DNA from 3 places in the Lysobacter panacisoli genome. Region 3 is predicted to be linked to each of the others. Evidence: predicted binding sites of a transcription regulator. Region 3 holds the regulator's gene; each other region holds the start of a gene.

Region 1 (3,244 bases), 140 kb from region 3:
GAACTGCAGCACGCCGACCGCGCCAAGGATCAGGTCGTTGCTCATCAGCGGGCGGAAGAACTGCGTCGCGCCTTCCTCCGACAGCTGGGCCAGGCCCTTCTGCAGCTGCTTGAGCTTGAGCGGATCGCGCAGGCGCGCGCGGCGGAACAGTTCCGGGGCGAAGTTCGGGATGCCGGTGAAGCCCAGCGACTCGCCCTCGGTGAAGCTGTCGCCGATGGAGATGGTGCCGTGGTTGTGGATGCCGATGACGTCGCCCGGCCACGCGCTCTCGGCGATCTCGCGATCGCTGGCCATGAAGGTCAGCGCGTTGGCCAGCTTCACTTCCTTGCCGGTGCGCACGTGGAAGGCCTTCATGCCCGCGCTGAACTGGCCCGAACACACGCGCATGAATGCCACGCGGTCGCGGTGCTGCGGATCCATGTTGGCCTGGATCTTGAACACGAAGCCGGTCAGCTTGGGCTCGTACGCGGCGACTTCGCGCGAGGTCGTCGCGCGCGGCCGGGGCGAGGGCGCGTTCTCGACGAAGAAGTCGAGCAGCAGCTGCACGCCGAAGTTGTTCACGGCCGAACCGAAGAACACCGGCGTCTGTTCGCCGGCGAGGTACTTGGCGAGATCGAACGGATGCGAGGCGCCTTCCACCAGTTCCAGCTCGTCGCGCAGTTCCTGCAGCATCTGCGTGCCGATGCGCGCCTCCAGCGCCGGATCGTCGATCGAGGCGAAGATGGTCGAGTCCTGGCGGGTGAAGTTGCGGCCCTGTTCGTACAGGTGCACCTCGCCAGTGACCAGGTGGACCACGCCCTTCAGGCGCTGGCCCATGCCGATCGGCCAGGTGATCGGCGCGCACTGGATCTTCAGCACGCTCTCCACTTCGTCCAGCAGGTCGATCGGGTTCTTGCCCTCGCGGTCGAGCTTGTTGATGAAGGTCATGATCGGCGTGTCGCGCAGGCGGCACACCTCCATCAGCTTGATCGTGCGTTCCTCGACGCCCTTGGCCACGTCGATGACCATCAGCGCCGAATCGACCGCGGTCAGCACGCGGTAGGTGTCCTCGCCGAAGTCGGCGTGGCCGGGGGTGTCGAGCAGGTTGACGATGCGGCCCTCGTAGGGGAACTGCATCACCGAGCTGGTCACCGAGATGCCGCGCTCCTTTTCCAGCGCCATCCAGTCGGACGTCGCGTGGCGCGCGGCCTTGCGACCCTTGACCGAGCCGGCCATCTGGATCGCACCGCCGAACAGCAGCAGCTTTTCGGTGAGCGTGGTCTTGCCCGCGTCGGGGTGCGAGATGATCGCGAACGTGCGGCGGCGGGCGGCTTCGAGGGAAACGTCGGACATGGACGGCGGGCGCGAACGGGCCGGGGGCCGGTGCGCGGAATGGATGGCGGGAATGGCCCGGGATTATACGCGGCCCGGGAAACCCGGCCGGCCCGGCCCTCGGAGGCGGCCCCGGTCGCGGTGCCCGGACCGGAAATGTGCGCGAGTTGGCAGTTCGGGGTTCGCCTGCCGATTGCCCCTAAAGGGTCGGCGTTCGCGGCCGCTACCTGCCCTGAATGTCCGGTCTTGCAGGGGGCGGTGTGCGCATTGTCATTGTGGGTGAGGATGCCGGCCGCGCCGGTGAGTTCGAAGAGTCGCTGTCCTATTTCGACCTGGACTGGGACGTGCGCTGGCTGTCCGAGCCCGATTCCGCCCTGTCGCCCGGCGAGCCGGTCGACGTCTTCCTGTGCGGCCTGCGCCTGGGCGTAGTGCCCGGCCCGGTGCTGCTGTCGCAGGTCGCGGCGCTGCATCCGCAGGCCGTACGCATCCTGCTGCTCGACCAGGACCAGGACAGCGGCATGCTGCAGGGCCTGGACTGCGCGCACCGCCTGCTCTCGCGACCGCTCGACGCAGGTGAGCTGATCGAAGCCATCGACAGCGTGGCCGAGCTGCGCCAGGTGCTGGGCAACGATGAGCTCAAGCAGACCGTCGGCCGCGTCGGCTCGCTGCCGCCGCCGCCGCGCCTGTACCTCGAACTGAGCCGCCTGCTGCGCGATCCGGACGCGAGCAACGCGGCGATCGCGCAGATGCTCTCGCAGGACCCGGCGATCGTCGCCAAGGTGCTGCGCCTGTGCAATTCGGCGTACTTCTCCGGCGGTCGCGAGATCACCGACATCCGCGCCGCGGTCACCCGCCTTGGCCACCAGACGCTGCTGCGGCTCGTGCTGGCCAGCGAGGCCTTCGGTCCGACCCAGCTCGCCGGCAAGGAGCGCGAGGCGATCCAGGACCGCGCGCTGCGCACCTCGCGCCTGGCGCGTCGCCTGCTCGCCGGCCCGAGCGCCGAACTCGCCGCCACGGCCGGTCTGCTCGCCGAAGTCGGTCGCCTGCTGCCGGGCGTGTCGGACGGTTCGGAAGGTTCGATCGGCCCGCACTACGCCGAAGCCGGCGCATACCTGCTCGGTCTGTGGGGCCTGCCGATGCCGATCGTCGAAGGCGTCGCCTTCCAGCATCGCCCGGGCCGCCGACGCTCCGGCGGTTTCTGGGTCGCCGGTGCCGTGCACGTCGCGTCGTCGCTGGTCGCCGGTACGCCGGTGGACGAGGCCTACCTGCGCAACGTCGGCGTGCACGAACGCCTGGCGCAGTGGCGCGACATGGTCGAACCGGCCGCGCAGGAAGCGGCCTGATCGATCGCCCGCATCGCCGGACGCCTCACGCTTCGACCTGGAGCGAGAACGCGTCCGGCGCCAGCGACGACAGGAACTGCCGCGCGTCGAACGCTTCGCCGGCCGAACGCGCGCCCGGCGCACCCTCGCCGCCTGCCACCACGCGCTCCATCGCTTCCACGATCAACGGCGCGCTGACCGCGTAGATATCGCGTCCCTGCACGCGCGCGCCGCGCTGTTGGCCGTTGCGCTGCACCTGCACGTCGAGCACGAAGGTCTGCGCGGAGCGGCCGTGTTCGTCCGACGCGACCGGCGCCGGCGTGCCCGGATCGCGCAGGTCGCGCAGCGGCGTCTGGTTCATGTACGAACGCACGTTCTCGGCACGCAGGTGCCGGGCGATCGAAACGATCTCCGACAGCGTCAGCAGCACGACTTCCTGTTCGCCCAGCGGCGAGGGGAACCGCCATTGCCGCGTCGGCGCCGGATCGGGCAGTTCGCTCAGCGCGCCGTCCGCGACGATCCAGCGACGCCAGTGGTTGCGCGCGCCGGTGACGCGCGTACCGCCCGTGGGATGCCAGCTGTCCAGCCCGACGGCGATATCGATGGACTCC
Region 2 (3,244 bases), 1.3 Mb from region 3:
GATGGTTCATCGGCGCGCGCAGCGCGGTGATCCGGTTGTCGCCGTTCAACGGCAGCTATCGCGAGGAATGGATGGTGCCGCCGTCGTGCGCGACGACGACGCCCGCCGGCACTTGCCACTGCAAGACTTGACCGGCTAGCCGTGCGGCATCGCGTCGTCGGGCTCGGCGGCGATGCGCACCGGCTCGACCGGCAACGAACCCGGCGCCGGTGCGCGAGGAATGCGTTCGGGCTCCACCGGCGCGTCGAGTTCGGTATTGATCACCACGATGCTGATGCGGCGGTTGATCGCGGCACGCGGATCCTTCTTGTCGAACGGCACCGACGCGGCCAGACCGACCACGCGCGAGACCTGCGCTTCTTCCAGTCCGCCCTCGACCAGCGCGCGACGCGCGGCGTTGGCGCGTTCGGCGGAGAGTTCCCAGTTGCCGTAACCGCCGGCCGCGTGGAACGGAATCTCGTCGGTGTGGCCGCTCAACGCGATGCGATGGTGGCCGTCGTTGAGCAGCTTGCCCAGTTCGCCGAGCAGCGTGTGTGCGTAGTCCTTCAGGCGCGCACTGGCGAGGTCGAACATCGGCCGGTTGAGGTGGTCGACGATCTGGATGCGCAAACCCTCCGGCGTGAGGTCGATCAGCAACTGGTCCTTGAATGGCGCCAGCGCCTGGCTGCGTTCCACCGCTTCCTCGAGTGTGCGCTTGAGCGCTTCGAGCCGGCGCGCCTCTTCCTCGCGCGCCGCCTGTTTTGCGGCCTGCGGCGTGATGCGCATCGGCTCGCGCGCGCCGAACTCGGCGCCGTGGCCGCCGGCGACGGCGACGGCGCTGGTGGTGGGAATCAGCCGGTCGGCCGCGCCACCGGGGCCGTTCGCACCGGGCGCGGGCTTGAGCGAGCGACCCGGCACTGCGCTGGGATTCTTGAAGTACTCGGAGATCGCCGCGCGCTGCTGCTTGTCGGCGACGCCGACGAGCCACATCACCAGGAAGAACGCCATCATCGCCGTGACGAAGTCCGCGTACGCCACCTTCCACGCGCCACCGTGATGGCCGCCCGCGACGCGCTTGATGCGTCGCAGGATGATGATCGGGCGATCCTTCGCGGTGGTCATGGGTCAGCGCTTGGCGCGCAGGTGCGCGTCGAGGTCGCTGAAGGCCGGCCGCATGTCGGAGAACAGCAGCTTGCGCGCGAATTCCACCGCGACGCTCGGCGAATAGCCGCGCAGGCTCGACACCAGCGCCATCTTGATGATCTCGAACGCCTTGGCTTCTTCCTGTGCGTGGTGATGCAACGCCGCCGCGAGCGGACCGACGAAGCCATAACCGAGCAAGATGCCGAGGAAGGTGCCGACCAGCGCGCCGGCGACGTGCTTTCCGATCTCCGCCGCTTCGCCACCGATCGAGGCCATCGTAATCACAATGCCAAGCACGGCCGCGACGATTCCGAAGCCCGGCAGCGAATCGGCGAGCACCTGCAGCGCATGCGCCGGCTCGCTGGCCTCCTTGCTGTGCGTCTCCAGTTCGACTTCCAGGACCTGTTCGAGTTCGTGCGGCTCGAAGTTGCCGCTGACCATCAGGCGCAGGCAGTCGGTAGTGAATTCCATCAGATGCTTGTCGGCCTGGAGCTTGGGATAGCGCGAGAACAGCTCGCTCGATGCGGGATCGTCGACGTCCCGCTCGATGCCCATCATCCCTTCGCGGCGCGCCTTGTTCAGCACGTCGTACAGCATCGCGAGGATGTCGACGTAATCGCTCTTCTTGTAGTGCGAACCCTTGAGCAGCTTCGGGACGCCCGAAGCGCAGGCCTTCACCACCTTCATCGGATTGGCGACCAGGAACGCGCCGAACGCGGCACCGCCGATGATGAGCAGCTCGTACGGTTGCCACAGCGCGCCGATCTTTCCGTGGGAAAGAACGAAGCCGCCCAGCACGCTGCCAAGCACGACGATGAAACCGATGATGATGAACATGTGGGGTCCCGATATACGACAGGGTTATCGGCGCGACCGGCGGAACATTGAGCGCACGTGGCCAGCGTCTTCGTTCAGCTGTTTCACCGCGGCGTCATGTCCGCTGCGATCTCTTGCCTGCACCCAGGGAGCGGAGGCTGCCCCGGCCCCGGCGGATACCGGGGACCGGGGGAGCGTCTGGACCGTCCCACAGGATCGACATGAAGCGAATCGTGGTGGTCGTCGCGTTCATCCTCGCCTTCGCCGCGTTGACGGTCGGCGGCTCGATCTGGCACCGCTACCTGCGCACGCCGCCCCTCGCCCTAGAACCCCTGCCCTCGCACCTGATCGCGCTCGACACGCCCGCGGGGCGACGCCTGCTCGCGGAAAGCGACGCCGATGCCGATTACGATGCATTGCGGACAAACTTCGTCGCGCAGACGCGTCGCGCGTACTGCGGCGTAGCGAGCGCGCTGGTCGCGCTCAATGCGTCGGGCGCATCGTTGGATCAGGAGAGCCTGTTCGCGGATGCGGACGTGGAACTGGATCCACTCAAGGTCAGTTTCGTCGGCATGTCGCTGCGCGAGTTCGGAGATCTTCTGCGTGCACATGGCGTCCATGCGACGGTCGTGCATGCCTCTTCCACCGATATCGACGGGTTCCGTCGCGCGGTGTCGTCGAACCTGCACCGCGAGGGCGATCTGCTGCTGGTCAACTACGAACGGGAACTGCTGGGGCAGAAGCGCATGGGCCACATCTCGCCCGTCGCCGCCTACGACGCGGACAGCGATCGCGTCCTGATCCTGGACGTCGCGGCACACCGCTACCCGCACGTATGGGTGACGATCGATACGCTGTGGGAAGCGATGAACGCGCCGGTCAATGAACAGACCACGCGCACTCGCGGGTACGTCACGGTCGCAGCGGACCCCCTTGCTGGCGAGCCCGCGCGTCGGTGACAGCACGCGGCACTCTGCTGCGGATCTGGACAATCTGGCGCGAGTCATTGATCGGCAGCCTCGGCCTTCTGCTGCTCAGCAGCCTCACGACGGCCCGATTGTCCTCATCTGCCTTCCGTGATGTCGGGCGTCAAGGCGAACAATTCTTGCCGCGTACTTTGAACCTTGCGGGTCCTTCTTACGGCGAAGATGCTGCAGGCTGCGCTGCCTCTCGTCCCGGCCATGCAGGCCGATCCGCATGGAGGCATCGTCGTCGGCCCCTCGGGGCGTAACAGAGGATGTGGTTGCCGTGAATTTCTTGATCTATCTGGTGGTGGGTGGTGTTGCGGGTTGGCTGGCGAGCATGT
Region 3 (3,244 bases):
AGCGTGCGATGGCTCGCGTCCTCGCTCACGTGCACGACGTGCTCCAGCCGCGCGCACGCTTCCGGCAGCGAACCGGTGGACGCGATTCCGCCATTGCCGAGCGCGCTTTCCAGTTCGCGCGCCAGCTTCGCCAGTCCCTGCACCAGCGGCTGGCTGCGCCACTGGATCAGCGCGTCGACATTGCTGCGCCAGCCGGCGACGTCGTCGTGCTCCAGCGCCCACAGTGCGGCGTGCAGGCGTGCGATCACGGCCTGACGATCCTGCGGAGCAGGCGCGTCGATCACGCGGCCGCTCCCAGGCGCTCGAACACCTTGTTGAGCTTGTCTTCCAGCGTGGCGGCGGTGAAGGGCTTGATGACGTAGCCGTTCACACCGGCCTGCGCGGCTTCGATGATCTGCTCGCGCTTGGCTTCGGCGGTGACCATCAGCACCGGGATCTTCGCCAGCGAGGCGTCGGCGCGGATCGCCTTGAGCAGGTCGATGCCGGGCATGCCGGGCATGTTCCAGTCGGTGACGACCAGGTCGTACGGCGCCTTCTTCAGTTCGACCAGCGCGGTGCTGCCGTCGTCGGCTTCGGCGGTGTTGTGGAAGCCCAGGTCGTTCAGCAGGTTCTTGACGATGCGGCGCATGGTCGAGAAGTCGTCGACGATGAGGATGCGGAGGTTCTTGTCCATGTGGGCTTGCCTTTGCTGCGATATGGAGTTTGTGATCAGTGGAGCGCCGAGCGTTTCCTTCTCCCCTTGCGGGAGAAGGCGGCGCGCAGCGCCGGAAGAGGGGTAGCGCGAAGCGCCGCGACGATCGCACCCCTCTCCCTGGCCGCCTTCGGCGGCCTGTCCCTCTCCCGCAAGGGGAGAGGGAGAAACGAAAGCTCAATACCCATGCTCGTCGTCGTCTTCGTCGTGCGTCCCGCGCCATTCGCCCAGTCGCGAGCGCAGGCGCAACATCGCCTGGCCGTGGATCTGGCACACGCGCGATTCGCTCACCGACAGCACCGCGCCGATCTCGCGCAGGTTCATTTCCTGCTCGTAGTACAGCGACAGCACCAGCTGTTCGCGTTCGGGCAGGCCGGAGATCGCATCGCCGAGCGCTTCGCGGAACGCAACGTGCTCGAACTCGCGCGCGGGCGTCGCACCGGAGTGGTGGGCCAGGTGCGGCTCGCCGTCGTGCTCGTCCAGGTGCGCTTCCAGGCTGATCAGCTGGCCGCGCGCGGCGTCTTCGAGCATGCGGTGGTATTCGTCCAGCGGCACGTTCAGCGCGCCGGCGACTTCCTGCGCAGTCGCAGCGCGGCCGGTGCGCTGTTCGACTTCGCGCGTGGCGGCGACGACGTCGCGATAGCGGCGGTGCACCGAACGCGGCACCCAGTCGCCGCGACGGATCTCGTCGATCATCGCGCCACGGATGCGGATCGATGCGTAGGTCTCGAACGCGGCGCCCTGGTCGGCCTGGAAATTGCGCGCCGCGTCGATCAGGCCGAGCATGCCGGCCTGGATCAGGTCGTCGATCTCCACGCTCGCCGGCAGGCGCGCGGCCAGGTGGTGGGCGATGCGGCGCACCAGTTCGCCATGACGCTCGACGACTTCGGTGGCGTTGCAGTTGTCGGTGGCGCGCTGGGTGGCGCGGTACTGCGCGGCGGCGGCGTTCATGCGACGGCGCTCCGTAGCGGATCGTTGGCGTGTGCCGCACCGCCGTGCGCGACCAGGCGCTCCATGAAGAACTCGACGCCGCCGCGTGGACCGGCCGGCGATTGCCAGCTGTTGGCGCGGCGCGCGATGTCGCGGAAGGCCAGCGCCGACGGGCAGCCGGGGAACGCTTCGACGACGGCTTCCTGGCGCTGGATCGCGCGGCGCAGCCATTCGTCGCGCGGGACCGCGCCGAGGTAGTGCAGGGTCACGTCGAGGAAGCGCGCGCTGACGCGTTCGAGCTTCTCGAACAGCTGCTTGCCCTCGATGGCGTTGTTGACCTGGTTGGCCAGCACCTGCACGCGGGTCACGCCGCGCTCGCGGCTGAGCACCTTGATCAGTGCGTAGGCGTCGGTGACCGAGGCCGGTTCGTCGCAGACCACGACGATCACGTCCTGCGCCGCCTGGCAGAAGGTCAGCACGCTGTCGGAGATGCCGGCGGCGTTGTCGACCACCATCGCGTCCAGCGGCAGGTCGAGCTGGCAGAAGGCGTGGACCAGGCCGATGTGCTGCTGCGGCAGCAGTTCGGTCATGTGGCGCTTGCCCGAGGCGGCCGGCACCACCCAGAGGCCGCGCGGACCTTCGAGCAGCGTGTCCTGCAGTTCGCAGCGGCCGGCGAAGACGTCGGCGAGGGTGAACTGCGGCGACAGGCCGAGCATCACGTCGACGTTGGCCAGTCCGAGGTCGGTGTCCAGCAGCAACGTGCGCTGGCCGGCGTGGACCAGGGCCATCGCGAGGTTCACCGAGACCGAGGTCTTGCCGACCCCACCCTTGCCACTGGCCACGGCGATGACGCGCACGGGCGCGCGCGCGCTGTTGGAAGCGGAGGCGTTCAGATCAGCTGGCGAAGGCATGGCGGTCCTCGGTGGGGAGGGTCAGGGAACGCGGACTCACTGGACGCGCGTCCAGAGACCCGAGAGGGTTATCGGCAGCACGTCGCACTTTCTCCAGTGTCTTCACCAACGCGGTCGCGTCGGCGGCGGCGAGATCGTGCGGAACCTGTTGCCCGTCGGTGGTGTAGGCCAGGCTGAGGCCGTGCTGGACCATCACCGACAGGGCCGAGCCGAGGCGGCCGGTCTCGTCGAGCTTGGTCAGCACCACGCCCTCGGGCGAGGCCGGGCGATAGCGGCGGATCACTTCGCCCAGGTCGTGGGCCTGGGTATTGGCCGGCAGCACCAGCAGGCTGCGCACCCGCTTGGCCGCGCGCAGCCAGAGGATCTGGCCCAGCAGGGCGCGGTCGCGCAGACCGTGGCCGGCGGTATCGACCAGCACCAGCGGGTAGTCCGCGAGCTGGTCCAGGGCGTCGTTCAGCGCTTCCGGACCGTTGGCCTCGCACACGGTCACGCCGAGGCGGCGGCCGAGGATGTGCAGTTGTTCGGTCGCGCCGGGGCGCTCGGTGTCGGTGGTGACCAGGGCCACGTCGCGGGCGCGGTGGCGCTGGGCGAAGCGCGCGGCGAGCTTGGCCGCCGTGGTGGTCTTGCCGGCGCCGGTCGGACCGACCAGGGCGATCACGCCGCCGTCGTCGATCGGCTCGCTGCGCACCACGCTGAGCGCGCGCGCCAGTTC

The links. Region 3 encodes FliA, which starts transcription of late flagellar genes. Its sites were predicted from a motif close to TAAAGTTTNNCNNNCNNNGGCCGATAA; they were not measured.
Region 1: the regulator FliA is predicted to act here: its motif matches at 1,512-1,538, upstream of FOF45_RS10770 (HDOD domain-containing protein).
Region 2: the regulator FliA is predicted to act here: its motif matches at 1,984-2,010, upstream of motA (flagellar motor stator protein MotA).

The regions. Positions count from the first base shown of each region.
Region 1 covers NZ_VLNU01000001.1:2,298,077-2,301,320, forward strand. Annotated here, with positions in the region: gene FOF45_RS10765 (peptide chain release factor 3) at 1-1,332, opposite strand, end outside; gene FOF45_RS10770 (HDOD domain-containing protein) at 1,572-2,654, shown strand; gene FOF45_RS10775 (saccharopine dehydrogenase family protein) at 2,680-3,244, opposite strand, start outside.
Region 2 covers NZ_VLNU01000001.1:865,423-868,666, forward strand. Annotated here, with positions in the region: gene FOF45_RS04315 (hypothetical protein) at 1-131, shown strand, start outside; gene motB (flagellar motor protein MotB) at 136-1,101, opposite strand; gene motA (flagellar motor stator protein MotA) at 1,105-1,959, opposite strand; gene FOF45_RS04330 (phytochelatin synthase family protein) at 2,160-2,897, shown strand; gene FOF45_RS04335 (GlsB/YeaQ/YmgE family stress response membrane protein) at 3,187-3,244, shown strand, end outside.
Region 3 covers NZ_VLNU01000001.1:2,161,333-2,164,576, forward strand. Annotated here, with positions in the region: gene FOF45_RS10145 (protein phosphatase CheZ) at 1-284, opposite strand, end outside; gene cheY (chemotaxis response regulator CheY) at 281-673, opposite strand; gene FOF45_RS10155 (RNA polymerase sigma factor FliA) at 869-1,642, opposite strand; gene FOF45_RS10160 (MinD/ParA family protein) at 1,639-2,532, opposite strand; gene flhF (flagellar biosynthesis GTPase FlhF) at 2,516-3,244, opposite strand, start outside.